Spartinivicinus poritis: one gene and its partner. The protein of the gene in region 1 interacts with the protein of each later gene in a pairwise test. Links are inferred from orthologs where the notes say so. Each region holds a gene or a part of one and is shown on either strand. Other genes may lie near its edges.

Region 1 (15,119 bases):
CAGCCGGATAGCCTAATAAAAAATAAAGTTGCTTTTTTTCTGCTTTATTAACACAGTAAAAAGATGCTTCATCTTCATTAAAGCTGTTAACTAAGTGACCATCAGTATCCATTTTAAACAGCAGTCGGTCAGAATATGGTTGCATCTTTAAGCCATGAACAATGCAGTCCGCAGCTTTAACAGCCATATCAATACCACCAATACATAAACTAACACGGCCTAAGTGAGCTGTAGTAAATAGGTCTACTTGTAAGCTTCCTTTAGTTTTTTTGCAGCCATTACTGTAGCCCCCTAGTTTAGGGTTTAAGAAGTTATGCAGAAACTCATATGCATGAATACTTATATCAAATCGCTCTAGTTTATGTGCAGCAATAGCTAACCAGCCATTCATATAAGGCTGATAGCTATCTAAGATTGTATTTACAGACTTCAACTCTGGGTAAGTAAGAAAGTCTCCATCTTCTTTAAAATAATATTGCTTAATTGCTTCAATAAAATGCTCGCATTGTGGCTGTTTCCCTGCTAATAGGAGTAACGTGGGGTATTTATAAATTGATGATAAGTCTACTTCTCCCGCATGAATCATTTCAGGAGAAAGCCGGTTAGTTAAATAGTCATAAGACTTTTTAATGGCCGCTTGATATTGATCAATTCTGGTTGTTAGCACGGCTGGCCTCCATGCCTACCTCAACAAAAGATTAAAATAAACTGTAATATTATATATGTAACAAATGACTTTTAGTTGCTGTATATGTAAGATATATTTCCCACGAAATAACCTGTTGTACTTAGCAATCTAAAAGCTAAAGCAGTATAGTAAAAATCTGTAAAACAAAACAATGAAAGTTACCAGCAGTATAGCCAACAGTTTTTATATTAACATGTGTTTTATCCAAAACTAAGGACTCACTTTTATGGCTAGCAATGCCGAACTCGCATTAGAAATATTTAAAGCAAATGAAGGAATAGAAGATGGTGTTGGTGATTGGCTATTAATCAACCAAGAGCGTATTAATAAGTTTGCTGATGCCACTTTAGACAACCAGTTTATTCATGTAGATCCTGAAAAGTCCGCAAAACACTCTCCTTTTAAAAAAACCATTGCCCATGGCTTCCTTACTTTGTCATTAGTCACTCACTTATCTCAAACTGTAAAAAGCAAGATACCTGAAGCATTTAATAACCTTGCGTTAATGGTTAATTATGGTCTGGATAAAGTCCGTTTCACAGCACCAGTATTAGTTGATTCAAAGGTCAGAGCCAGCCGACAGTTGATTTCGGCTGATTTGAAAGACCCTAAAACTATTCAATTAAAGCAAAAAATTACTGTAGAAATAGAAGGCCAAGATAAACCCGCATGTGTTGCAGAAGTTGTATTCAGGCTTATTTATCTATAAAACTCTATTCTGTTAAGCTAGTCAGGAGGCTTATTTTCAGCTGTTGTACCTCCTGGATCTGCTTTTAGTGTTTTCGTCATTTGCTCTTTTATTGAATTGTCAGTACTTGCACTACTGACTTTACTTTTCCTGACCACCTCTATCTGCTTAGAATCTTTAACTGACTGCTCTTTCAACTCAGTTATGTTATCAGGTTCTGTAGACATTTCAGGTGCAGTGATGATAGTTGCTACTTTAGCTCTCTCTGGGTTAGTCAGGCGATTCTTATTATCATTCAAAAAATCAATTACTATTGGTGCGATTTCCTTTGTTCTTGTTAATAAAAATAAATGACCACATCTTATTACCCTAAGCTCCGAGTTTGGAATTAAACGTGCCATTAATTTTGCATTAGCTAATGGAATAATTGGATCATCATCTCCAGCAAGAATTAAAGTAGGCTGCTTAATTTGATGTAACCAATGAAAACTGGTCCAGCCTGCACCAGCTAGAATCTGATAATAATAGCCTATACCACTGGGCGAACGTATCTTTAAAGAATGGTTTTTTATTAAACGTGAGTTGCGACGAAATGCCCCACCATAAATGCTAGCAGCTATTTTCTCCATATAACTAGATTGCACATAACGGCGGGGACTGGCCATTTTAAGTAATACTGTTAATTTCGCTGGAATGGCTACACTTCCCATCGATGTAGCGGCTAACACTAATCGATTACAACGATAAGGATGATCATAAGCAAATTGCTGAGCAAGTGCTCCTCCCCAGGATACTCCTAATATATTCACCTGGCCGTAATTTAATTCATCCAGCATTTTACTGACCAACCTTACTAACCCTGGAAATCGATAAGGCAATTTAGGTGTAGAAGAGCCACCAGTGCCTGGTGCATCAAACGCAATAACTTCAACCCCTTCCAACTCATCTGCAAAGGGTTTGATTAGCTCCAGATTTGCTCCAATACCATTAAATACTAATAATGGTAAAATATCCGAGCTACCAGGACGAATAGCAACCCGTAAGATCTGCCCATCAATATCCAGGGTTTTAAAGCGAACCCGCATGGGTTCGCGGATATTGGTTGAGAATGTAGTTTCCAACGATTACCCCTACTTAGTCATGGACATAAAGCCCTGGTGCAGCCTCCATTGGTGGATGCTGCTTACTACCAAGCTCTTTTGCAGCTGGCTTTTGCTCGCCAGAGCGACTGCATAGCCATTTTTGCCAGTGACTCCACCAACTACCTTTATTGGCTACAGCACCTTGCTTCCATAACAAAGGATCAGTTGACACTTCATTATTGGTGTAAAAATTAGCCTTTGGATTACCTGGTGGATTCAAAATACTTTGAATATGACCACTGTTACTTAAAATAAACTCGCATTTACCTCCCATTAACTGACTTGAACGATAACACGCATCCCAAAGCGTTATATGATCATTTATACCAGCTACAGCATAACTGTCGCATATCACTTGTTTTAAATTAATAGCATGCCCGCCAATTTTTAATACACCAGGTAAAGTCAGAGGATTTTGTTTATATAAATCAATAAAGTCACTGTGTAATTTTGCTGGTAAGCGGGTAGTATCGTTGTTCCAATACAGTACATCAAAAGCAGGCGGCTCCTTACCTAGTAAATAATTATTAACCCAATAATTCCAAATTAAGTCATTGGGCCTTAACCAGGCAAATGCTTTTGCCATATCTTTGCCTTCTAAGACTCCTTGCTTTTCTGAGGTTTTTCTAGCGATTTCCAGCGTCTTATCAGTAGCAAATAATGCAACGTCTGAATCGATATTGGTATCTAACACACTAACTAACTGGGTAATGGTATTTATTGTATCACTACCTTGAGCAGCCAAATAGCCCGCTAACGTCGCTGAAGTAATACCACCAGAGCAAGCACCAACTAAATTAATTCTTTCACTTGCTGTTATCTCTTGCACAGCACTTACAGCTTCATTAGTTGCCAGAATATACTGCTCTAGCCCCCAGTGCCGATGTTCTGGCATAGGGTTGCGCCAACTGATAATAAAGGTCTGCATTCCAGATTTGACGCAGAAATGAACAAAGCTTTTATCTGGCGTCATATCAAATGCATAAAACTTATTTATTTGTGGCGGAATAACTAACACAGGCATAGCAAATACTTTTGCTGTCGCTGGTTTGTATTGAATCAGCTCTAATATTTCATTACGAAAAACTACCGAGCCCTCTGATAAGCCCAAGTTATCACCGACTTTAAATACGCCTTGTTTAACTTGTGAGGGCATTCCTCCATTAGTTTTAATATCTTCCAGCAAGTGCACTAAGCCTTTTTCTAAACTAGTGCCGCCTGTTTCAAATAATCGTTTAATCACTTCAGGATTAAGTAGTGTATTAGAAGGTGACAATGCATCTGTAAGCAAGGAAATAATAAACTTTGCCCTCCGGCTATCTTCCTTACTCATATCCGTTTCATCAACCCAATCTTGCAAGCGTTGTCGCCATATGTAATATGCCTGCAAGTAACGCCGATAAATCGGGTTTTCTTTCCATGTAGGATCTTTAAAACGGCGATCACCTTTTGTATTAGGCTCTTCATACTTTCCTAATACCACTTGAGATATGTCTTTACTAAAACCAACAGCCTGTTTCAAACTTGCTGCAGGGTTCACTACCGCATGCTTAACGATGGTTCCCGCTGTAGACCATAAATCTTTTCGATTAAAACCCATCGCAGGATTCGCTACCGATGATGCCTCTGCTCCCGATTTCTCTCCTTTTTCTCGATTAGTAACGTCTAAGCCCTGTGATAAGATATGGCGTAGCTGCTCTGCAACAGCTTGATCACTATTATCCAGCTTCTTGATTGTTTCACTGAGCTTGGCAATGCGCTCATTAATATCTTTTATTATGGCTTCACTCATTGACGCAAAATTCCTTATATACTGTAAATACACACCAACCTTGGTTACATCTCAATTCTTACCAGTTTATTCATCTATAATGAATAATTTGCTAAGAGATTTAAGTTTGTACTAAAGCAAGTTGTTGTTCCTCAAATTATCTGGTTAATAACAAAATGCTTCAGCAAAAATTGCTTTTCGCAATAAAAATATTGAAAGTGGGTTATATAAGCCTGCATTAATTAGAATATTTTTTACTTAAAAATAAACTCCACCTCAAGGTCATTTTAAACAGCAAAGTTAGTATGTTCATTCTAATTTTCACTGCTAGGCTTGAATCATGTTAACGGGCGTGTAGGGAACAGGTATGTTCCAAAGGGTGAGTTGTCTCGCTCGCTTCCTGTAATGCCATACTAAGAGGAATAGCAATATGTCAGATGTAAAAACGGCTGATAAATCTGAAGAGAAGGAAAAAAGCTTATTATCTAACATCCGAGAATCTGCTCATAAAATCTGGCTCGCGGGCTTGGGAGCTTATGCTCAGTATGAAAAGCTTGGGCAGGAAGGAATTAGATTTTTTGAAACACTTGTAAAAGATGGCGAAGAGGTACAAGCGCGTACCCAACATCGTATGGACGAGATGAAAGAAAAACTCAAGTCTAAAACGACTGATAAGCTGGAAAACAGAATTAATCAACTGAGAGAGATTTTTCCAACAACCACCAAAGACGAGTTGAAGGAATTATCTCATCAGATTGAAGAGCTTAGTGATGCAGTAAAAGCACTGGCATCCGACAAAAAGCCGGCTACCAGTGCTAGCCGCAGTAGCAGTACCACTAAGAAGGCTGTTTCAGCCTAGTTACACACCTATCCTGGTAAACGCACATCATTTTGCAGGGGTTATCCCCTGCCTTTTTTATTTTTAATAGCGGCTATAAATAAGATACTGCAACAAGATGTCTATTTAATGACAACGTTTTATAGATTATTTTTAATCCTGTAAAAAATTTCCCTTCTCTTTATACATTCGACTGATAGTCTGTACATGCACTTTTTGTTCAGCAACCAGATAAGGAGCAATTAATGTCATCACTTGGTAGATACCTTGACTGATATAGCTACTGTCGTATGCATTTTTATGACGCATAACCTGATAATTTAACCAAAAGGTAGCAATTACCACTGCATTATCCGCCAGAGCTTCTATTTCCTCCTCTGTTGCCATTAATAAATCTGATCTTTTTAGACTTTGGCATATTTCAATAAACATTTGCTTTTTACGACTTATCAGTCGATTAAAGCGAGCTTGAATTTTTTTATACTTAGCCAGTAAGTTGGACAAATCCCGATAAAGGAAACGATAATTTTGGATAGTCTCAAAAATAATATGTAAGTATAACCAGTAGTCATCTACTGCCAGTTTATTTCGTGAAGGAGATTCTAATAACTCAATTAAATCATGCTCAAAACGCAGGTAAAGCTCAAGAATAATGGCATCCTTACCCTGAAAGTGATAGTAAAGGTTGCCTGGGCTAATTTCCATTTCATTGGAAATGTCTATGGTGGTGATATTGGGCTCACCAAAATCATTAAATAATTGCAGGCTCGTTGAGAGAATCCTTTCTCGTGTTTTCATATAACAATTTTATGCTACCTAACACCCTCTCCCTCCGGGAGAGGGCTGGGGTGAGGGTGTAAATACCGACCTAACCGATTAATTTATCCAATCGTTGACTAATCTGTTGCTCAATGGTGCCTTTTAATGGCTTCATCAACAAGCCTAATTCAACACTAATATCGACTTTTTGGTCATCGACTACAATTTTGCCTTTAGCACCTGTTTGCTTGAATAACAGAGTATCCTGTTGCCATTCATAAGTGGCACCCATGCTTTGCTGTAACTCTTCAGCAATTTTTTGCACGGCATCTTTCGCCTTGTCTTTTGAAGTACCGTGATCTCTTTGAATATTAATCTTCGACATATTACTTATCACAACTCATTTTTACATTCTGTTTACGATTGCTGCTTTAACACTTGAAGCGCAGACAACACTTCTTTAATACCCGCCAAAGTAACTGCTTGCATAGTAGCAAACCCTTCCGAGTTTTGTTGCTGTACCTGCTGAGTTAACAATATTCGCTGCCTAGCTTCCGCTTCTTTTTGCTCCTGGGTTTGATAATGGCGAACATGGCCAATAGTTGACCCAAGTAAATGAATGAGTTGAATCAACTCCTGTTGAGAACTGGAAGCCAACGTTTCTTCTAATAACTGGTGGTAACGCTGAAGGTCTTCCAGGTTTGTGTCATGTTGATCAGTCAAAAGGGATGCCTCTTTGCTCTTTTACAGGAATGTATACCAGGAGTTCACTATAAAAGGCAAACCTGTAGCTTCCGCCACAGGTTTTAATACAGAAGACAGTTGAATAGGAAAATATTTATAGCGTGCGGGTTTCGTAGAAGGCCTGTTCGGAAATCATATGATAAGCCCGAGATTGTTCAGCAAATTTAGTGAAAGATTCATATACTTTCTTAGTCATCTCATTGGTATTGGCCACTTCCTGAACGACTTCATTCGATACTGCATGTAACTGTTTCAGTACATCTTCTGGTAACTTCAACAGCTCAACTTTATGTTCATTCACTAAAGTATTAAGTGCCTGGTTATTACGTGCCGTATACTCATCCAGCATATCCTGGTTAGATGCTCTAATTGCTTGCTCAACGATAGCTTGTAAGTCTTCAGGCAGCTCTTGAAGTGCTTTTTTATTCACAATAACTTCAAGGGTCGTACCTGGCTCGTGCCAACCAGGGTAATAATAATATTTTGCTGCTTTATAGAGCCCAAATGCCAAATCATTGTATGGACCTACCCACTCCGTAGCATCAATAGTACCTGTTTGTAGTGCCGTAAATAATTCCCCTCCCGGAATATTTACTGGAACACCGCCCAGCTTTTTCAGTACTTCTCCACCTAAGCCTGGGATACGCATTTTTAACCCTTTTAAATCTTCCAAAGAGTTAATCTTTTTACGGAACCAACCTGCCATTTGTACTCCGGTATTACCACCAGCAAAAGGCTTCAGATTAAATTGCTCATAGGCTTCATCCCATAGTTGTTGGCCACCCCCATAGTGAATCCAACTATTCATTTCCTGGGCATTTAAACCAAAAGGGACAGCAGCAAAAAACTGTGCTGCAGGCTCTTTGCCTTTCCAGTAATAAGCAGCGCCATGACCTATTTGTGCAGTGCCAGCAGATACCGCACTAAATGCTTCCAAGGCAGGAACCAGTTCTCCAGCACCATGTACTTTTATTTGCAGCCGGCCATTACTCATTTTCGCGACATTTTTAGCAAAGCGCTCTGGGGCTGTACCTAGTCCAGGAAAGTTTTTTGGCCAAGTGGTTACCATTTTCCAGTGGATAACTTCTTTGCTAGCTGTCTGTTCGCCTGTGCCTTGTTGGGTACAATCTTCAGGCTCTTTTTTGCCACAGGCAGATAGTGCAGCAGCACCAGCCCCGATACCTAATGCAGTTACAAAGTCGCGTCGTTTCATATGAATGACTCCCTATCTATTCGTGAAACCTTCAACATAAACAATATGTGTTATTTTTCTCTAAATATACCTTGCGTGAATACTTTTTTATCGGTTGTTAGTACCAACCTACATATAGGTGTTAGCCTGCCCTATGCCTCATCCACATTGGTAATATTTTTTGAACCGTCAAAGGTTATAAGGCACTCGCTCACTATCTTTTGCCTTTTAGCTTTAAAGTTTAACAACTCTTCAGCTGTTTAGTTTTAGAGCTTTTTACCTACAGGGCATTAACAGTAAGTGCTGCGCCTTTGTTGTTCTATTTTATGTTGTTTATTTTGTTAGCAGTTATTTTTATCAATTATTCAATAACTTCTAGCTTAGCATAAGCGACTACCAGCCACTTAGCGCCTTCATTGGCAAAATTCACCTGGACTCTAGCCTGAGCGCCCTGCCCTTCATAATTTACAATAGTGCCTTCGCCAAAGATACTATGCAACACTCGCTGACCAACCTGCAAGTCTGTTTCAGGTATTGGGCTTTTATTCGCTATTACCTGTACTGTACGAGGTGCTACACGAGTATAAGTTGGCCTGGTAATAGACGCATTTATTCGTATTTCATTCACTAACTCAGCAGGGATTTCTTTTATAAAACGCGACGGTCTATTTATATTTTCCTGACCATGCAATCGCCTAGATTCAGCATAAGTTAGGTACAACTGCTCCATTGCACGGGTAATGCCTACATAGCATAAGCGTCGTTCTTCCTCTAAGCCATCAGGATCTTCCAGCGATATCTTATGAGGAAATAAACCTTGTTCCATTCCCGTTAAAAATACCAACGGAAACTCAAGCCCCTTGGCAGAGTGCAACGTCATTAGCTGCACACAGTCTTCAAATTGATCTGCCTGGGTGTCACCTGCTTCTAATGCTGCATGATCTAAAAAAGCAGCTAATGGGCTGGGTTGCTGCTCTGCTCCTTCAATAAAAAAGTCATCTGGGTCAAAGGTTTTACAAGCCGATACCAGTTCTTCTAAGTTTTCTACCCGAGCACGACCTTTTTCTCCTTTTTCTTTTTGGTGGTATTCAATCAACCCGCTCATAGTGATTACTTGATCAGCTAACTCTGCCAAATCCATTTCATCAGTGGCTGAATCAATATTATTAATGAGCTGTAAAAATCCAGACAATGCATTCGCTGCTCGTGCTGATATCAGCCGTTGGTTAATCACTTGTTCAGCTGCCTGCCATAAACTAGCGTCATTGGCTTTTGCAGTACTACGCACAAACTCCAGGGTTTTGTTACCAATACCACGTGTTGGTAAGTTCACCACCCGCTCAAAAGCACCATCATCATTACGATTAACCAACAGCCTTAAATAAGCCAAAGCATTTTTTATTTCTGCGCGTTCAAAAAATCGTAAGCCACCATATATACGATAGGGAATACTGTCTCTTAATAAGGCTTCTTCTAAAATACGCGACTGAGCATTTGAGCGATACAATACGGCAATATCACTATATTTACCCTTATGGTTCTCTAAATAATTGGAAATACGTTGAGCAATAAAGCGTGCCTCATCAACTTCATTGAACCCAGCATACAGCTGTATTTCATTGCCTTTAGCACCTTCTGTCCATAATTCTTTACCCAATCGGCTGGGGTTATGGGCAATTAAAGCATTGGCTGCCTGCAAGATAGTTTTGGTTGATCGATAGTTTTGTTCCAAACGAATAGTCTGGCTATCAGAAAAGTCTTTACCAAACTGTCGGATATTCTCTATTTTTGCACCACGCCAGCCGTATATAGACTGATCATCATCACCCACCACCATCACGGGTATTTGATTCCCAGACAATACCCTTAACCAGGCGTATTGAATGGTATTAGTGTCTTGAAACTCATCTACCAATAAATAGCGGAATCGCTGTTGATAGTGTTTTAAGATTTCTGGTTTATGCAGCCATATCTCATGGGCACGCAGTAGCAGCTCGGCAAAATCCACCATCCCAGATAGGCGACAAGCTTCTTCATAGGCTTGATACACCTTTAGCATTGTCACTTCAAACGGGTCACCATAAGGTTCTATATTTTGTGGCCGGCGCCCTTCATCTTTTTGGTTATTAATGTACCACTGAGCTTGTTTGGGCGGCCACTTGGCTTCATCTAAGTTTAAGCCCTTCATAAGACGTTTAATTAAACGCAGTTGGTCATCAGCATCTAATATTTGGAAGTTCTCTGGCAGCCCGGCGTCTCGCCAGTGTAGCCTCAATAAACGGTGAGCTAACCCATGAAAAGTGCCCACCCACATTCCGCGGGTACTCACCCCCAATAAAGATTCAATTCGATTACGCATTTCTGCTGCCGCTTTATTGGTAAAGGTCACGGCCATAATGGCATGTGGCGAAATACCTTCCGTTTGAATTAACCAAGCAATACGGTGCACTAATACCCGTGTTTTACCACTACCTGCACCAGCCAACACCAGACAATTTCCAATGGGTGAAGCAACTACTTCACGCTGAGCAGTATTTAATGAGTCTAAAGTTTGGGATACATCCATAGTGATTTATAGTCAGGCAGTAGTTAGAGCAGAAATTAAGCATAAGCTTGCTTAATTAGGTCAGAGTTTGGCCCTAGTTTAGCGGCGAGCAACCTTAGCTTGCAATGCTAAACCAGACATTTCAACAAGTCACAAGGTCCCTGGATAGCCATAAAATATCCAGGTTAGACTGGCTTAGCCTTATTTCCATATAGTTTGTATGCATTTTTTGTAGTATAACTACAAATAGGCCCAGCAAAGATTCACCTCACATGGTTTCTATTCAGCTGTTACAACAAATCCAGCAGTGCTACAGTCAACTTCGTCGATCTGAACAGAAAGTGGCAGACTTTGTACTTAATAGCCCTGCCCGTGTAATGCATATCAGTATTGCCGACCTGGCAACAGAAGCTGAGATAAGCGAACCAACGGTACTCCGGTTTTGTCGTGCAGTGGGCTGTAGTGGTTTTCAGGACTTCAAGTTACAACTTGCACAGTGTTTAGCCTCTGGTAGTAGCTTTGGACAGTTTGCCATTAGCCCAGATGACTCCCCTGCCGACTACAAGTCAAAAATAATCGACTCTACCATCAGCACTCTATCAAGTGTTCGTGATAGTTTAGATAATTTAGTTCTAGAGCAAGCAATCAATGCTTTATCTGTGGCCAAACGGGTAGAGTTCTATGGGTTTGGCGCTTCAGGCGCTGTAGCCATTGATGCTCAACATAAATTTTTTCGCTTACAGCTATCAACCGCAGCTTACTCAGACCCCCACATGCAGTCGATGTCTGCTGCTACATTAACGCCTGAAGACTGCGTCATTGCTATTTCCCAAACTGGCCGCACTCGAGAGTTAATACATACAATCCAGCTAGTTAACAAACAACAGGCTAAAGTCATTGCCATATGCCCCAAAGAAAGCCCACTAGCATCACTTTGTGACTTTGCATTACACATAGAAGCAATAGAAGATACGGATGTTTACACTCCCTTAACCTCAAGAATTGCTCACTTGGTAGTAATTGATATCTTGGCAATGGGCGTCGCAATGTCTCGTGGGCCAGAATTAGCCGCTCATTTAAAAACAGTTAAGAACAACTTACGCACACTGCGTATATCCTCTCCATAAACTTGTATATACAACCCACCCGTAGCACACAATAAATAATAACTAGTAAAATATTTTCATTTTAACTGGGTTGGTAATTTGAAAATGTTATTAAAAAGTTGTTAACGGCGGGCTGCTCTGCTGTTACATTGGCCTTAGGAAAAGTCGCTGGATAACAACTTACATTTTGTGAATAACAGTTCTTTTCTGGGTAGGCAGCAAGTTGCTTTTAAGTTTAAGCACTTTGTCAGCTGTTGCACATAAATTTGAAGGCAGTTGGAGTTTAAATTACACCGTTGGATATTTAAATCACACTAACAATACAAATATAAAAACTTAATAATATTGTCATAAAGCTATTGCATCTTAACCAATTACTAACACCAGAAAGGGATGCGGCACTATGCAAATACAAGTACCCAACCAAACTAACCAGCCCTTTTTCATCTCTTCTACTGAAAGGTCAACAACCAGTAATAGCAGCCGAGAAAAGTCTTCTCAACGCTCTCTAGAGGCAAGGCGCGCCATTGAGGATTATTTTGAGAATAAACGCTTAAATCATTTAATTGGCGAAGATTACTGGGAGGATGAATAGTCGGCCAAAATCTGGAATAGATTAACCTGATATGTGTTATAAAACAAAAGGAGCAACAACCTTCCTCATGCAACTTATAGCAATATTATCCTAAAGCTATGTCATTGGATGGGGAAGGCTAATATCTTGAAAAATTAACTAAGCGCTATAGCTAAATCAGGCACAGATTTTTCGAGCCCGGTAGTGTTGTAACAAATTGGTAATTTCCCGTGCTGATATATAAGTTGCCATTTGTGCGTTATTTAGTGCTGACTCAATGATCGAATATTCTTGAGTGACAGGAGACAGTAGCCTACATAAGTTGCCCAATACAGGCTGCTTTTCCTTATCTACAATACCTGACAATTCTTTATGTTGTTTCAGGTTTTGCTTTGCAAACAATAAAAGCTCAGCATACACATCTGATGTTATCAATTCTGCATGCTGAAGCCTCAAATAATCCACCACAGCAAATGGCATGCTCAATTCTACTAGCTGTTCCAACTGACACTCTGTTAGTGTGAACGTTAACTTTTTATTTTCATAATGATAACAACTGGCCTGTTCATTTTCGATTTGACACACTTGCCTACTGCACAAGTCAACATAAATACAGCCACTAGCAGGCCCCAGCAAGCTTGCAAATGCTTGCTTATTGCAAACAGCATTTAGCCCAGCAATCACTCGGGGATCATACAGCTTAAAATGCGCCCAGTGGTGATTAGGTAAATTTATCTCTAATGCAGCTTTAAAGTGGCTATATAGCTGTACATATTCACAATGACTAATAATAAATATACCTACAGGCAACTCTGCAGACTGCTGTAACAACCAGTCAAATAGCTGAGTATTGATATTTACTTTTATCAAGTACGGTGCCACATCGCATAGTTCTTCTTCTGGTGTACCCCTAAATAGCGAATCACATTGAGGGTTATCTTCTAACTCCCAAATTCGTTCCGGTAATTCTGGCAAACTGGCTGAGTCTATTATGAAATAGAGCCCTGCATGGTTGTGCTTTTCGAGTGCAACCTTTATTTGCTGTCTATACTCGTCAAGCAACATACTCCCTCCTTTGCATCACAGCCTAAGCTTGATCTCACTTAAACTGCTTCTTATCGCCCCGATTATTGTAAAAAGCCATTGCTAATGGCTAAGTTATAACCTGTTATTGCTTTAATTATTAAACACTCTGGATAACATAAAGTACTCAAGTTCTTGTGTTTTGTTACTGCCTTCAGTCCTCATAAAAATAGATTACAAGAATAATACTAACAGACTATTATCATTAATATTTATAGTATGATCTAAATTTATCCACTCCACAGCTTCAAACAGTGATTCAAATAGATGAATCCGGAAGATTATATAACAAATCAACTTTATTATAACAAAAAGTTATTAAACTTTTTCCCGTACAGCTGTTTACTTAAAAATAAAGACGTCACCAAATGACAATATCAAAACCACTATGACTAAAATAGTTTTTCAGTCATGATATTAAGCAATATTTTTTATGAATATCGGTCAAATCCGTTGATAACAAAGCTGTAATGACTACCTCATTGAACGTAAAAGCAATACGCAAACTGTTTCCTATTTTACAACCGTCAGCTAATAGCCAGCCTTTGGTATACCTTGATAATGCTGCCACCACTCAGAAACCATTGACTGTGATCCAAGCTATTAATGATTATTATCAAAATTCTAATGCCAATGTTCATAGGGCATCACATCAACTCAGTACCAAAGCCACCCTAGGTTTCGAAAAAGCTCGTCAAACAGTCCAACAGTTCATTAATGCATCAACCTCTGCTGAAGTCATTTGGACTCGAGGCGCTACAGAAGCCATTAATTTAGTTGCTTATAGCTATGGCTATCATTTTATTAAGGCAGGTGATGAAATATTAATCACCTCACTAGAACACCACGCGAATATTGTTCCTTGGCAACAATTAGCGAAAGCCAAAGGTGCCAAGTTAAAGGTGGTATCAATTAATGAAGCTGGTGAGCTAAACAAACAGGACTTTAGCAAGAAGTTGAGCAAAAAAACTAAGCTGGTTTGTCTTAGTCACATATCCAATGCTATTGGAACAATTAATCCTATTCACCAGCTTATTCAAGAAGCACATGATGCAGGTGCATTAGTATTAGTAGATGCAGCTCAATCTGCCGCGCATACCAAACTTGATGTACAGACACTAAGCTGCGATTTTTTGGTATTTTCAGGCCATAAGCTATACGGCCCTACCGGTATTGGAGTGTTATACGCCAAAAGGGCTTTATTAGACATGATGCCCCCATGGCAAATGGGCGGCGAAATGATTGAACAGGTTACATTAGAAGACACTCGCTTTAATTGTGTCCCCTTTAAGTTTGAGGCAGGAACTCCAAATATTGCTGGTGCTTTTGGTCTTGCTAGTGCTATAGAGTTTATTAACCAGCTTGACTTAAACCAGGTAAAACAGCATGAAATAGCACTGGCAAGCTATGCTGAGTCATTAATTCAACACTTGCCTGGTATTCGTTTTTATAGCAAGGCAAACGATAGAATTGGTATTATTTCCTTTCTTATCAAAGGTCACCACCCCCAGGATATTGGCTTACTGCTAGACCAGAAAGGTATTGCCGTGAGAGTTGGCCATCACTGTGCCATGCCACTAATGCAACACTTAAATATTAACGGCACTATTCGTGCGTCATTTGCAGTGTACAATACCACCCAGGAAGTAGAGCAGTTTGCTAATGCACTGGCTGATATTTGCCAGCCGGCAACGATGGTGCCCACCCATATAGAACTAGCTAGTAGCGAACAGAACCACGTTGAAAATAATCTGATTAAAAAACTACTGAGCTTTAATAACTGGGACCAACGATATCGTCACTTAATGCAGCTTGGAAAACAGCTATCACCATGGACTGATCAGCAAAAGACTGACGACAAACTAGTACCTGGTTGTGAAAGCCGGGTTTGGCTAGAGATAACTTACCAAGTTGAAACCAACCAATTCAGCATTACTGCAGATAGTGATGCACGAATAATGAAAGGCTTGTTAGCACTAGCAATCAATT
Region 2 (15,087 bases), on another replicon or contig:
AAGAAAAATTTCCTTATTGGAGTAAAGCGAATGAATCATCAAGTGAAGCAGCTGCTTTACTTCAGTTTGAAAGCCTAACGTTTCTTTTTTAGTTTCCACTGTCATGCTGACTATTACCTATTTTTACCATACAAAAGATAATTACTAACAGGACTCTACCAGCTGTTAGTAAATGACTTAGTTAATGGCTAAATGGGGATAGTTATGGATTTTTCAATAACTAAAAAAGGAAAAGAGATTTGCTAGCGATATTCTGCATAGCCAAATAGCTGACTGATATCATCAAGTTGCAGGTCAAAAGCCAATTGATGATTATTAAAGCGTATCAGTTTAAGCCGCTTAATACCTACCAGCTCTTCCCAAGCGGCATTATCTTTAGTATTGCTGTACCAGCTTACGGCAAAAGGTGCGTCGACCAAGTTCAGCTCCCCCTGACGATGAAGCAACAGCCAATGCTTCTTAGGTAAATTAATACTAAGCGACATTTCAGGCAAGTCGTTAGCTTTCCCCAACTGGTTAAATACCAGCTGCTCATTGGTATAAATAACCTGGTTGGGATTAAACGGCTCTCCTGCTAATAAACCAGCTAATTGCTGCTCAGTAGGATTTTTCTCAAACTGAGCAAGTAACGTTTGGTACTGCTCTTTGACAGGCAGCTGCCTCAACTGAAACACCGTCTGAAATACAACCGTATAAGTGCGATCAGACCAATGCTGCCAAATATCTGGATGCTCATGTTTAACGACTGTTAACCCACAACAGCAACTAACCACTCCAATTAACTGAGTCAACCAAGCAAACCGAGCCTGCTCCCAGTGACGAAGCCCAAGCCAAACAGCAACAGGCGGCACAATACACAAAACACCTAAGATTGAGTGCCGCTGATAGGCAAGCCAAAAAAAGTAGCCTCCCCCACTCACAAATAAAGCAAGCCCCAGAGCCAGCAATGCAAACGCCATACTTTACCAATCAATTTCAAAAAAGGGCAAAGATTAGCGAACACCCACTCAATTAACAAATACTTGCCGATAAACTGTTGTTTTTTTACTGACTAGAGTTAGAAACAGCCATTATTTCTCGGTATAGAGCATGGTTTTTAATACGGAAGAGTGAAACTCTCGTTGATAGAGCACCAACACAACAATGGTGGTTGCAACCATATACAACCAGGGTGTTATAAACCAAGCCAGGGTGGCTAAGCCAAAGTAGAAAGAGCGAAGCCCATAGTTAAACTGATTGCCAGCCATAGATAATACTCTGGCTGACCGAATCGCAAAGCTGTCTCGCTCCTGCTCTGATACATCATTTTCATCTTGCCGCGGGGCACTGCCAATCAGTACTGAGCTGAAATTGTACTGCCGCAAACTCCAGGTAAAAGAGAAAAATGCGTAGACAAAAATAATGATCATAATCAGAATTTTGTATTCCCATAACTGCAGGGAAGTAGAAGACACCAGCGGCATATTACTTAAAAAGCCAATCGCCTCATCTGTTGCAGCTAAGGTAGTGACTAAGCCAGCCACAATTAAAATGGCTGTTGATGCAAAAAAAGACACATTACGCTCTAAATTGGCAATAATACTGGTATCGGCTATGAGGTTTTCTCTACTCAGCACTCGCCTCATCCAATCTTCCCGGTAAAGATGCAACACCGAGGCTAAACAAGGGGTCACCTTGCCATAATACCAGGCAAACCAACTGTAGCCAGTCCAACAACAGAAAAACCAAGCCACTGCCAACACATCCAACCACTGCCCAAACATGCCATACCTCAGTATTACTACAAAAAACCAGTGCTGCGCTCGATAACAGCTTTCAGTTTCTATAACTACCTAATAACAACTTTCGGGTAAATAAGCAGAAATCCCAACGACAAGAAAAGTAACCATTAACTATTGCAGTCTTATTGCAGGCAAACTACCAACAATAAAAAAATAAAAGGCAAAAAAAAGCCGCAACAAACGTTGCGGCAAGTCGGGGTAACAAACAACCGGAAATCGAAAAGTCTATCTATAAAACACTCAGCATTTCAGAAGCAGGCACATAGCCTAACCCTTGGGCCACTGAAACGCTTTCACAAGTCACCTTGCCACGACAAACATTCAAGCCATTCAATAAGTGAGGATTTTCTGCCATCGCTTGCTTGGCACCTTTATTAGCCAGTTCAATGACGAAAGGTAAGGTGGCATTGTTTAAAGCCATTGTTGATGTACGAGCCACTGCACCTGGCATATTAGCCACACAGTAATGGACTATATCGTCCACAATATAAATTGGATCAGCATGGGTCGTTGGCTTGGACGTTTCCACACAGCCACCTTGGTCAATCGCAACATCAACAATCGCCGCACCAGGTTTCATGGCTTTAATGTGTTCGCGAGTAATCAACTTAGGTGCTGCAGCACCAGGAATCAAAATACCACCAATCACCAGGTCAGCACTCAATACATGATCAGTAATCGCTTGCTCAGTTGAATAAACCGTTTTAATTCGATTGCCATACACCAGATCCAACTGACGTAATACATCAACTGACTTATCCAGAACTACGACATCAGCGCCCAAGCCAACCGCCATAGCAGTAGCATTCTTACCAACAACACCACCACCCAATACAACAACCTTGGCAGGCTCTACACCCGGTACACCAGCTAATAAAACACCACGACCACCGCGGTACTTTTCTAAACAGTGAGCACCCGCTTGAATAGACATCCGTCCAGCCACCTCAGACATTGGTGCTAACAGAGGTAAACGTCCAGCCGCATCAGTCACGGTTTCATAGGCAATGCAAGTAGCGCCAGAAGCAATTAAGTCTTCTGTTTGTGGTACATCAGGAGCCAAGTGAAGGTAAGTAAATAACGTATGTTTTTCAGTCAAACGCTTTCTTTCGACTGCTTGAGGTTCTTTCACCTTCACAATCATTTCTGCTTTTTCAAATACAGCTTCTGCTGTATCCAGGATAGTAGCGCCTACTGCTTGATAATCAGCATCAGAAAAACCAACGCCATCACCAGCTGTGGTTTCAATAAACACTTGGTGGTTATGGTTAACTAATTCTTTAACCGCTGCCGGTGTCAGACCAACCCGATATTCGTGGTTTTTAATCTCTTTAGGTACACCAATTAACATAGCAACAGACCCCCTATCGTTATAATGGTTACTACTTCGTTATACCCTTTTTAGGTATAAATTATTTGCATACTGCTACAAAGCGGATGCGGGGCATCCATTGGCTTGCAGCGATTTTATTTAGAAAGTTTATACATACCCGGCGAAGGGTATGCAGGACTATTTGCTCAGTATAGCGACAGATTTACAGAATTTCACTTCAAATTTTAGCTTTAATTAGTTTATTTATCTAAAAATAATATCATTAAAAGAAATAACATCTATTCATTACAGCCACAAAAAAAGCAGCCTAAAAAGACTGCTTTTTTTATGATTGTGCTTAAATCAATACGCAAAACGAAGGTGCTTTAGGGTAGGCCGTCAAACAACGAAGCCCTAGGAGCCTATAATACATAGGTGACTAGGGTGAGTTGTGCAGACAACACCCCCTAAAGTGCATTCGTGAAGCGTATTTATTTCCAGCCAGTGAGTTCTGCTAATGCATCCCCAATCTCAGCCAAGCTGCGAACGGTTTTAACGCCAGCATCTTCTAATGCAGCAAACTTCTCGTCAGCGGTACCTTTACCACCAGAAATGATCGCACCAGCGTGGCCCATCCGCTTTCCTGGAGGTGCAGTGACACCTGCAATGTAAGAAACCACTGGCTTAGTAACATTGGCTTTAATGTAGGCAGCCGCTTCTTCTTCAGCGGTACCACCGATTTCACCAATCATCACAATCGCTTCAGTTTGTGGGTCTTTTTCGAACATTTCTAAAATGTCGATAAAGTTGCTGCCTGGGATTGGATCACCACCAATACCGACACAAGTAGATTGACCAAAGCCATGATCAGTAGTTTGTTTAACCGCTTCATAAGTCAAAGTACCAGAGCGAGAAACAATACCCACTTTACCTGGCTTATGAATATGACCTGGCATAATACCGATCTTACATTCACCCGGAGTGATGACACCTGGGCAGTTAGGGCCGATTAAGCGTGCACCTAACTCGTCGCATTTTACTTTGGCATCCAACATATCTAACGTTGGAATACCTTCAGTAATACAAACGATCAGTTTGATCCCAGCATTAGCCGCTTCCAAAATAGAGTCTTTACAGAAAGGCGCTGGTACATAAATAACAGAAGCTTCTGCTCCCGTTTGCTCAACGGCTTCTTTAACGGTATTGAAAACAGGCAGGCCTAAGTGAGTTTGACCACCTTTACCAGGAGTCACTCCACCAACCATGTTAGTGCCGTATTCAATGGCTTGTTCTGAGTGGAAAGTCCCCTGAGAACCTGTAAAACCTTGGCAAATAACTTTAGTGCCTTTATTAATTAAGATACTCATTATTATTTACCCTCCGCGGCTTTAACTACTTGCTGAGCAGCATCGGTCAGGCTGGTAGCAGCAATAATATCCAGGCCACTCTCAGCCAGGCGCTTAGCACCTAACTCAGCATTGTTACCTTCAAGGCGCACGACAACTGGCACGCTGACACCAACATCTTTAACTGCGCCAATAATACCGTCAGCGATCAGGTCACAACGTACAATACCGCCAAAAATATTCACTAAAACCGCTTTTACATTATCGTCAGACAAGATAATTTTGAATGCTTCAGCAACCCGCTCTTCAGTAGCACCACCACCCACGTCTAGGAAGTTAGCTGGGGCTCCACCGTGTAGTTTAACGATGTCCATGGTACCCATCGCCAGACCAGCACCATTAACCATACAACCAATGTTGCCATCTAATGCAACATAGTTAAGCTCCCAAGAAGCGGCATGGGCTTCACGGGCATCTTCCTGTGAAGGGTCGTGCATTTCTTTTAGCTTAGGCTGACGGTACATAGCATTACCATCGATATTAATTTTGCCATCTAAGCAGTGCAGGTTACCTTCAGAGGTAATAACCAGCGGGTTAATTTCAAGCAGCGCTAAATCGTAGTCTTGGAATAGTTTCGCCAAGCCTAAAAAGATTTTGGTGAACTGCTTAATTTGGGCTGGATTTAAACCCAATTGGAAAGCAATTTCACGGGCTTGATAAGGCTGCGCACCCACTAATGGGTCAATAATTGCCTTCAGAATTTTTTCTGGGGTTTCTTCAGCAACTTTCTCAATCTCTACGCCACCTTCAGTGGAAGCCATGAAAACAATACGGCGAGTTGAGCGGTCAACTACTGCGCCTAAATACAGTTCCTGATCAATATCAGTGCAAGACTCAACCAAAATTTTACTGACTGGCTGGCCTTTTTCGTCTGTTTGGTAAGTGACTAAGTTCTTACCTAACCAATTAGCTGCAAAGGCTTTTACTTCGTCTTTAGAGCTAACCAGCTTAACGCCGCCGGCTTTACCGCGTCCACCTGCGTGAACTTGCGCTTTCACCACCCACTTGTCACCACCGATTTTATCAGCGGCTTCAGCAGCTGCTTCGGGGGTATCTACCGCATAGCCTTTGGAGACAGGCAGGCCATACTCAGCAAATAATTGCTTCGCCTGATACTCATGAAGATTCATGCTTCTTCTACCGTTTGTTGTGCTGTAATTCGAGTTGCACTTAACTCAATCAACAGTACTCTATGTCATTTACATAATGTAAATGCTAAAGCTCTGTTAACCCCATTAAAAACTATAGCAATCGACATTTAGAGTAGCCTAAATTCGCATTGCTATAGCAAAAAGGCAGCTTGGCTTTATGAAAACCGAGCTACCAAACCTAATTACTTACGACGCTTTTTATTGGCGATGTGAATAGCATGGCCATCAACCGCTAATGCAGCTTCATGCAATGCTTCAGATAAGGTTGGATGTGAGAATACAGTTAAGCCCAAGTCCTCTGCACTAGAGCCGAACTCCATAGCAATAGCACCCTGTTGCACCAGCTCAGCTGCGCTTGGTCCAACAACGTGAACGCCTAAGATACGATCAGTTTTTTCGTGGGCAATCACTTTCACGGTACCTGCTGTATCGTTAGCAGCCATCGCACGACCACTGGCAGCAAATGGGAAAGTACCCACTTTGTAGGGTTCGCCAGACGCTTTCACTTCTTCTTCAGTTTTACCGACCCAAGCCACTTCTGGGTGAGTATAAATAACAGAAGGAATTAAATCGTAGTTCATTTGAGCAGCCTGGCCAGCAATTAATTCAGCTACCATAATGCCCTCTTCTGAGCCTTTATGGGCTAACATTGGACCACGCACTACGTCACCCACTGCATAAACACCAGGCACTTCTGTACGACACTGGTCGTCAACAAAAATAAAGCCGCGCTCGTCCATCTTAACACCAGAGTCATCTGCTAACAGATTTTCAGTGTAAGGACGACGGCCTACGGCAACGATGACTTTATCGAAAATTTCTTCGCACTCTTCGCCTTTCTCATCAGTGTATTTAACCGCGACTTCTTTACCACGAACTTCAGAGCCTGTTACTCGGCAGTTTAAGCGAATGTCTAGCTTTTGCTTTTTGAAAATCTTGGCCGCTTCTTTGGCAATTTGCTGGTCAGCTGCAGCCAAGAAGGTATCCATCGCTTCAAGTACGATCACTTCAGCACCCAATCGGCCCCAAACACTACCTAACTCTAAACCAATTACACCTGCACCAATGACACCTAAACGTTTAGGCACTTCTTGGAATTCTAGGGCACCTGTTGAGTCAACAATTAACCCTTCCGTTAATGGCGTTGGTGGAATTTCAATTGGACTAGAACCGGTAGCAATAATAATATTTTCAGCATTCAATAGCTCAACACTGCCGTCATGCTTAGTCACTTCCACTTGCTTACCTGCCAGTACTTTACCAGCACCTTCGTAAGCCGTGACGCCATTAGCTTTAAATAAACCTGCGACACCACCCGTTAAATTTTTAACAATCTGGTCTTTACGCTTAATCATGGCAGGGACATCAATATCAACGTTGCCTACACTGATGCCATGCACTTTAAAATGGTCTTTTGCTTCTTCGTATTTATGGGAACTATCTAATAAGGCTTTTGAAGGAATACAGCCGACATTAAGGCAAGTGCCGCCTAAAGCCACTTTACCGTCTTTACCAATCCACTTTTCAATACAAGCCGTTTTTAAACCCAATTGTGCAGCACGAATAGCAGCAACATAACCAGCAGGGCCTGCACCAACTACCACAACATCAAATTTTTGAGCCATGTTCAATGTCCTAAATCAATTTTGCGCTTGGCAAATAAACCTGGAGGTTGCTGCATTTAATTAGTTAAAAGAGCGATGCAGCAACCTCATTATTCTGAGAATAAATTAGGTGCTTAGATTTCCAGTAAAATACGAGCAGGATCTTCCAGCATTTCCTTGATAGCGACTAAGAAAGTCACTGCTTCTTTACCATCAAGTAAACGATGGTCATAAGACAGGGCTAAGTACATCATCGGTAGTATTTCTACTTTGCCATTCACTGCCATTGGCCGCTCTTGAATTTTGTGCATGCCTAAAATAGCAGTTTGTGGTGGGTTCAAAATAGGGGTAGAAATAAGTGAACCAAATACACCGCCGTTAGAAATAGTGAAAGTACCACCAGTCATTTCATCAATCGATAGCTTGCCATCGCGCGCTTTTAAGCCATACTCACGAATTTTCGCTTCAACTTCAGCCAGCCCCATATTTTCAGCATTACGTAAGACAGGCACGACCAGACCACGATCAGACGAAACAGCGACACCGACATCTTGATAGCCGTGGTAAACAATATCATTACCGTCAATAGAGGCATTTACGGCTGGATAACGCTTCAGCGCTTCCACGGCAGCCTTGACGAAAAATGACATAAAACCTAAGCGAGTGCCATTATGCGACTTTTCAAACACATCTTTGTACTTGTTGCGCAAGTCCATAATAGGCTTCATGTTAACTTCGTTAAACGTTGTTAACATCGCTGCAGTTTGCTGGGCTTGGACTAAACGCTCTGCTACACGCGCACGTAAACGGCTCATGGGTACGCGTTTTTCTTCACGAGGGCCACCACTAGCAACCGGTGCTTGTGCCGCGGCTGGTTGAGGCGCAGCGGCTGGCGCTGACTGCCCTGCTTGCTTAGCATGCGCTAACGCATCTTCTTTAGTGACTCGACCACCTTTACCTGTGCCTTTAATTGCACTGGGGTCAAGGCCATGTTCATCAGCAATTCGACGAGCAGCTGGGCTTAAAATAGCGTCACCTTCGGCTACCTGACTAGCGGCTGGTACTGCTGCTTCTGCAGCCGGTGCAGTTTCTGCGGCTGGCGCTGCAGATGCGGCAGCGCCTTCTTCAAATACGCCAATAATCGCTTCACTTTCAACCACATCGCCTTCAGCAGCGACAATTTCTTTTAACACACCATCAGCAGGTGCAACGACTTCTAAAACCACTTTATCAGTTTCAATATCTACTAATAATTCGTCGCGGCTGCAGGCTTCTCCCACTTTTTTGTGCCAAGTGGCGACGGTGCCGTCAGCAACCGATTCAGGGAAAGTAGGTGCTTTTATTTCAGTGGCCATGTTGTTTCCTTAAAAACCTTTAATGTTTACTGCTTGTTACCCAATCTTTAAATAAGGCGCTGTTACACGCCCTTCAATCATTAAATAGTGAAAGCGTCATCTACCAGCTTTTGCTGCTCTTCCACATGCACTGACATATAGCCACAGGCAGGGGCTGCAGAGGCTTCCCGACCTGCATATTCTAAATACAGCTGCTTGTTAGGATGTTCTGCTATCACCCGGCGCATATGATGCTGGCTAGAGTACCAAGCCCCCTGGTTCATAGGCTCTTCCTGACACCACACCACACGCTCTAAATTTGGGTACTGTGCAAACACAGCTTCCAAATCTTCGTGGGGGAATGGGTAAAGTTGTTCAATACGTATAATTGCTGCATCGTTAAGATTTTCTGCACGACGCTTTTGCAGTAAGTCGTAATAAACCTTACCACTACACATAATTAAACGCTTAACGTTAGCTGGCTCAATATCATCCACTTCTGGTAATACCGTATGGAAGCTACCTTCTGCCAGTTCTTCTAAGGTTGAAACAGCAAGTTTATGGCGAAGCAAACTTTTGGGTGTTAAAGCAATCAGCGGTTTACGCAGCGGACGCAACACTTGTCGTCTAAGCATATGGAACACTTGTGCAGGGGTTGTGGGTACACAAACCTGTACATTATGTTCCGCACATAACTGCAAATAACGTTCTAACCGAGCTGATGAGTGCTCAGGACCCTGTCCTTCATAACCATGGGGCAAGAGCATGGTTAACCCACACAATCGTCCCCATTTGTGCTCACCACTGGTAATAAATTGATCAATAACCACCTGAGCACCATTAGCAAAATCACCAAATTGTGCTTCCCAAATGACTAGTGCATTTGGGGTAGTGGTTGCATAGCCATACTCAAATGCCAGCACCGCTTCTTCTGATAAGAATGAATCATAAATATCAAAGGCTGGCTGATCTTCGGCAAGATTTTTTAGTGGAATATAAGCTTCACCGTCTTTTTGATTATGCAATACCGCATGACGGTGAGAGAAAGTACCACGACCTACATCCTGACCCGTAATCCGAATGGGATTGTCCTGATGCAATAGCGTGGCATAAGCCATAGTTTCCGCAAAACCCCAGTTGATGGGTAAAGCACCCGCTGCCATTTTGCGGCGGTCTTCAATGATTTTCCCTACCTGGCGCTGAACAACAACCCCGTCAGGAATATCGTGTAATTTATTAGCCAACTCTTGCAGTACATTAACATCAACCCGAGTGTCATGTTTTGCAGTCCACTCATGACCGATATAGGGTGCCCAATCAACAAACAGCTCTTTGTTAGGCTCTTTTACCAGGCTTTTCACAACATGCTGGCCATTATCCAATGCGGTGCGATAGCCTTCGAATATCTGCTTGTCCTCTTCGGCAGTCAACGTCCCTTCTTTAATCAGGCGCTCTGCATACAAAGTACGCGTGGTTGGTTGACTTTTAATAACTTGGTACATCAACGGCTGTGTACCAGAAGGCTCATCCGCCTCATTGTGGCCACGACGGCGATAACAAACCAGGTCAATGACCACATCTTTTTTAAACTGCATCCGGTAGTCTAAAGCCAGACGAGTGACAAATAATACGGCTTCTGGATCATCGCCGTTCACATGCAGAATTGGCGCCTCAACGATTTTAGCGACATCAGTGCAATATTCTGTTGAGCGGGCATCATCCTGACGACTGGTGGTAAAACCAACCTGGTTGTTAACAATAATATGGATGGTACCGCCTGTCTTATAAGCCCGGGTTTGCGACATTTGCAGGGTTTCCATTACCACACCCTGACCAGCAAATGCTGCATCACCATGAAGATTAATAGGTACCACTAAATCACGATTAACATCATTACGACGATCTTGACGCGCCCTTACCGAACCTTCAACGACAGGTGAAACAATTTCCAGGTGAGATGGGTTAAATGCCATCGCCAAGTGAATTTCACCACCAGGCGTCATCACATTAGATGAAAAGCCTTGATGGTATTTCACATCACCTGAGCCTTCATCCTGGAGTTTTTTCCCTTCAAACTCATCAAATAAATCAGCGGGGTTTTTACCCAGGATATTCACTAATAAATTCAAGCGACCCCGATGGGCCATGCCAATAACCATTTCTTTGGCACCATAGGAGCCGGCCCGTTGAATGAGTTCATCAACCATTGGCACTAAGCTTTCGCCCCCTTCCAGACCAAAGCGTTTAGTCCCTGGGTATTTAGTGCCTAAATATTTTTCTAAGCCTTCTGCAGCTGATAGTCGCTCTAATAAATGCAGTTTGGATTCTTTGCTAATCGTTGGATGGGCTCGATTGGACTCTAAGCGCTGCTCAAACCAGCGACGCTCTTCTGAATCCACTATGTGCATAAACTCAGCACCAATGGTAGAGCAGTAAGTGTTTTTTAAACCTTGCCAGATCTCTTTAAGAGTGGCTTCGTCTTTACCGAAAGAGAGGGAAACTGTTTGAAATACGGTGTCTAAATCAGCTTGATTAAGCCCATGATGTTCCAAAGTTAAATCTGGGACTTGCTGACGCTGCTGAAGATTTAGGGGGTCAAGCTTGGAATTCTGGTGACCCCGTTGACGGAATGACTCAATCAACTCCATTACCTGAACTTGTTTTTTCTCATGTTCAGAAGTAACGGAAACCGGTGCCATTACATGGGAGGTAGATCGTTGTTTGGCTAGTAGCTGGAAGTGTTCTCGAATTGTTGCATGCGAAACATCTTGAGCACTGACGCCTTCAATTTGTGGCAATTTTTCAAAATAATCACGCCACTCTTCTGGGATGGCATTTGGATCACGCAAAAATTGCTCGTATAACTCTTCTACATAAGCTGCATTGCCACCAGATATATGCGCCGTCCGCCACATCTGGTGCATGACACCTTCTTGCATTCTTATTACCCCATGAGTAAGACAGCTATCCGGCAAGTTTTGTCAGGTTTTCACCCCCGATCAAGCAAAACTGCTTTTATCTAGGGCTAAACAGCTTATTACTTGTTGACCAAATAAGCTTAAGCTGCTTTACCAGATAGGCCGACAAACAGACTCGTTATATTTCGGTTCTAACACTCACACAAAAACCGGGGCATTACGGCAGTTGTATTTAAACGAAAATTAAACACAATCTACCAGCTCCGGCTATTCAGTTGCATGACAATACATAAAATTCAAAGCACCTTTTTAAAAGCCTATCTTTAAAAAGACGCTCTTATAAACGCACTCTATATAAGCACATTCTTACAAGTACATTTATAAGTGCATTATGCACTGCAATACAGTTAACCTTGCATGTAGGGCACCTGTCGGAAATACTCAACCAACTGACGCTTTGGGTTTTATACCTATTACCAAAAGCATTTAGTATAAGTACATCTAACCAAAATAATTAAAAGGGCCTGCACCCTCCCTTTTGATTATTTTGTCAGATATTCACAGGCAGAAAAAATATCCTACTGTAAATAACTTGACCTACCTGTTTAAATGCCCTACAAAAACAGGTGCACAGTATGAACTGAAACACCTGAAATTACTATTACTAAGTCCCACTCTTTAACAGCATTTGCCTAATGTGGCCAATGGCGCGAGTTGGGTTAAGCCCCTTAGGGCAAACATTGACACAATTCATTATACCCCGGCAACGGAATACACTAAAAGGGTCGTCTAATTCTGCAAGCCGCTCTTCAGTGTGCGTATCACGACTATCTGCAAGAAAACGATAAGCTTGCAATAAACCAGCAGGACCAACAAACTTATCAGGGTTCCACCAAAATGAAGGGCAGGAAGTAGAACAGCAGGCACATAAAATACACTCATACAAGCCGTCTAATTTTTCTCTGTCTTCAGGCATTTGCAACCGTTCAATTGCTGGTGCTGGTTCATCATTCAGCAGATAAGGTTTAATTTTCTCATACTGCTTATAGAATTGACTCATATCCACTACCAGGTCACGTACCACCGGTAACCCAGGTAATGGCCGCAAAATCAGTTTATTGCTACCTTTAGTGGCCTCTGATACAGGGGTAATACACGCCAACCCATTAGTGCCATTCATATTCATGCCATCAGAGCCACATACGCCTTCACGGCAGGAACGACGGTAAGCTAACGATGGGTCCTTTTCTTTCAACAAACCCAATACATCCAGCACCATTAAATCCTTACCTTCAGGAAGATCAATGGTCACATCCTGCATGTAAGGGGTTTTATCGGTTTCAGGATTATAACGATAGATACTGACTAACATGATCTCCCCCTTAGTATTTACGTGCTTTTGGTGGAAACGCATCAACTGTCTTCGGCGAGAAATTAACGTCTCGCTTACCAATCCGTTTCTCTAATGGGAAATACATAGAGTGTTTTAACCAGTTTTTATCATCCCGATCTGGATAGTCATCTCTGGCGTGAGCACCACGACTTTCTTTGCGCTCTTCAGCCGCCATCGCTGTAGCAAAGGCTACTTCATAAAGGTTTTCCAACTCAAGTGCTTCAATACGTGCCGTATTAAATGCAGATGACTTGTCTTCTAAATGGGTATTTTGAATCCGCTCGCCAATTTCCTCGAGTATTTTAATGCCTTTTTGCATACTCTTGCCTTCGCGGAATACACCAAAATAAAGCTGCATGGTCTTTTGTAATTCAGCACGCACTTCAGCGACTTTTTCACCGCCTTTTGATGTATTTAAGCGATTCAAACGGGACATCGCTGCTTCAATATCAGTATCACTGGCATCCATTGAGTCAAAGCCTTCACGCAATGACTGCTCAATTTGTAAACCAGCCGCACGACCAAATACCACTAAGTCAAGCAGTGAATTACCACCTAAACGGTTAGCGCCGTGTACTGAAACACAAGCCACTTCACCACAGGCATAAAGACCTTCAACAACCATGTCTTTGCCTTTCTTATCTTGAGCAATCGCCTGACCACCCACATTCGTCGCCACACCTCCCATCATATAGTGACAGGTTGGGACCACCGGAATTGGCTGTTTAACTGGATCAACATGGGCAAAGGTACGGGATAACTCTAAAATACCAGGCAGACGTAAATTCAGGGTTTCGTCACCCAAGTGATCTAACTTTAACAGTACGTGGTCTTTATTTGGACCACAGCCACGGCCTTCCAGAATTTCTAAAATCATTGAACGAGCCACTACATCACGACCAGCCAAGTCTTTTGCATTCGGGGCATAACGCTCCATGAAGCGTTCACCTTCGCTATTGATTAAGTAGCCACCTTCACCACGGCAGCCTTCAGTCACCAGCACACCGGCTCCAGCAATACCGGTTGGGTGGAACTGCCACATTTCCATATCTTGAGCAGGCACACCAGCACGCAATGACATACCCACACCATCCCCGGTATTAATAAGCGCGTTAGTGGTTGATTGGTAAATACGACCAGCGCCGCCGGTTGCTAATACTGTGGCTTTGGATTTGATATAAACGGTTTCGCCGGTTTCGATACAAATCGCAACAACCCCAACAATTGACCCTTTTTGGTTTTTAACCAAATCAACGGCATACCATTCATTTAAGAAGGTAGTACCACCTTTTAAGTTACCTTGATAAAGTGCATGCAATAAAGCATGGCCAGTACGGTCAGCCGCAGCACAGGTTCTCGCCGCCTGACCACCTTCACCAAAATTTTTCGACTGACCACCAAACGGCCGCTGATAAATACGACCGGTTTCAGTACGGGAAAATGGCAGCCCCATATGCTCAAGCTCAAATACAGCTTGCGGACCTACCGAGCACATATATTCGATAGCATCCTGATCACCAATGTAATCAGAGCCTTTTACGGTGTCGTACATATGCCAACGCCAATCATCATTAGGATCAGCACTGGCAATCGCACAAGTGATACCACCTTGAGCGGAAACTGTGTGCGAACGTGTTGGAAATACTTTAGTAATACAGGCAGTTTTAACACCTGACTCGGTCAATTGCAGTGCCGCGCGCATCCCGGCACCACCACCACCAACTACAATTGCATCAAAGGAAATGGTGCGAATATTGGCCATTGATTATAATCCCCACAAAATCTGAATACCCCAAACCACATAAGCAAACATGGCAAAGCCACATAGCGCTTGAACAGAAAAGCGGACAACAACCGCTTTATTGCCAATTGCTTGCTCAGTCAGGTAGTCGGTCGTGATGGTCCACATACCAACCCAGGCATGTGCACCTAATGCGACAATGGCCATTAAGCTAAAAATACGCATACCTGTCCCGCTGAAAAGTGCATGCCAGTCAGCATAGGTCAAGCCAGGATGCGTAATGAAATAGCCCATCATAAAAATAAAGTAGGCACCTAGTACAATGGCTGATACACGCTGTACCATCCAGTCATATAAGCCACTACGAGACAAGTTGGTTACATTGGTTACCATACCCACACCCCAGCGATCAGAATCAGTAATACAGAAACAGCAAGTGTCACTTTG

What was found.
Region 2: the proteins of uvrD (region 1) and lpdA interact in binary tests that used the Escherichia coli proteins (3 or more experiments, as listed by UniProt). The link is inferred for Spartinivicinus poritis from one-to-one orthologs.

Annotation. Positions count from the first base shown.
Region 1 is NZ_JAPMOU010000053.1:9,823-24,941, reverse strand. What follows is about bases 7,787-10,750. They hold uvrD (DNA helicase II), read right to left. Parts: upstream 10,389-10,750; coding sequence 8,184-10,388; downstream 7,787-8,183. Other genes in these bases: hexR (transcriptional regulator HexR), read left to right, coding at 10,640-10,750; ORQ98_RS24555 (TRAP transporter substrate-binding protein), read right to left, coding at 7,787-7,843. Outside these bases: ORQ98_RS24595 (hypothetical protein), read right to left, coding at 1-667; ORQ98_RS24590 (MaoC family dehydratase), read left to right, coding at 915-1,397; phaZ (poly(3-hydroxyalkanoate) depolymerase), read right to left, coding at 1,415-2,497; ORQ98_RS24580 (alpha/beta fold hydrolase), read right to left, coding at 2,511-4,310; ORQ98_RS24575 (phasin family protein), read left to right, coding at 4,720-5,148; ORQ98_RS24570 (TetR/AcrR family transcriptional regulator), read right to left, coding at 5,281-5,925; ORQ98_RS24565 (polyhydroxyalkanoic acid system family protein), read right to left, coding at 5,996-6,271; ORQ98_RS24560 (hypothetical protein), read right to left, coding at 6,304-6,609; more of ORQ98_RS24555, read right to left, coding at 6,725-7,786; more of hexR, read left to right, coding at 10,751-11,494; ORQ98_RS24540 (PA3496 family putative envelope integrity protein), read left to right, coding at 11,877-12,068; ORQ98_RS24535 (DUF4123 domain-containing protein), read right to left, coding at 12,225-13,112; ORQ98_RS24530 (SufS family cysteine desulfurase), read left to right, coding at 13,601-15,119. UniProt on the Escherichia coli protein: A helicase with DNA-dependent ATPase activity. Unwinds DNA duplexes with 3'-5' polarity. Translocates on single-stranded DNA with 3'-5' polarity. Initiates unwinding more efficiently from a nicked substrate than double-stranded DNA.
Region 2 is NZ_JAPMOU010000003.1:279,235-294,321, forward strand. What follows is about bases 5,055-7,986. They hold lpdA (dihydrolipoyl dehydrogenase), read right to left. Parts: upstream 7,276-7,986; coding sequence 5,833-7,275; downstream 5,055-5,832. Other genes in these bases: sucC (ADP-forming succinate--CoA ligase subunit beta), read right to left, coding at 5,055-5,629; odhB (2-oxoglutarate dehydrogenase complex dihydrolipoyllysine-residue succinyltransferase), read right to left, coding at 7,389-7,986. In the rest of the region: molecular chaperone HtpG, read right to left, coding at 1-105; ORQ98_RS04265 (hypothetical protein), read right to left, coding at 243-959; ORQ98_RS04270 (DUF599 domain-containing protein), read right to left, coding at 1,071-1,763; ald (alanine dehydrogenase), read right to left, coding at 2,011-3,132; sucD (succinate--CoA ligase subunit alpha), read right to left, coding at 3,585-4,460; more of sucC, read right to left, coding at 4,463-5,054; more of odhB, read right to left, coding at 7,987-8,609; ORQ98_RS04300 (2-oxoglutarate dehydrogenase E1 component), read right to left, coding at 8,690-11,527; ORQ98_RS04305 (succinate dehydrogenase iron-sulfur subunit), read right to left, coding at 12,171-12,878; sdhA (succinate dehydrogenase flavoprotein subunit), read right to left, coding at 12,889-14,661; sdhD (succinate dehydrogenase, hydrophobic membrane anchor protein), read right to left, coding at 14,665-15,033; sdhC (succinate dehydrogenase, cytochrome b556 subunit), read right to left, coding at 15,027-15,087. UniProt on the Escherichia coli protein: Lipoamide dehydrogenase is a component of the glycine cleavage system as well as of the alpha-ketoacid dehydrogenase complexes.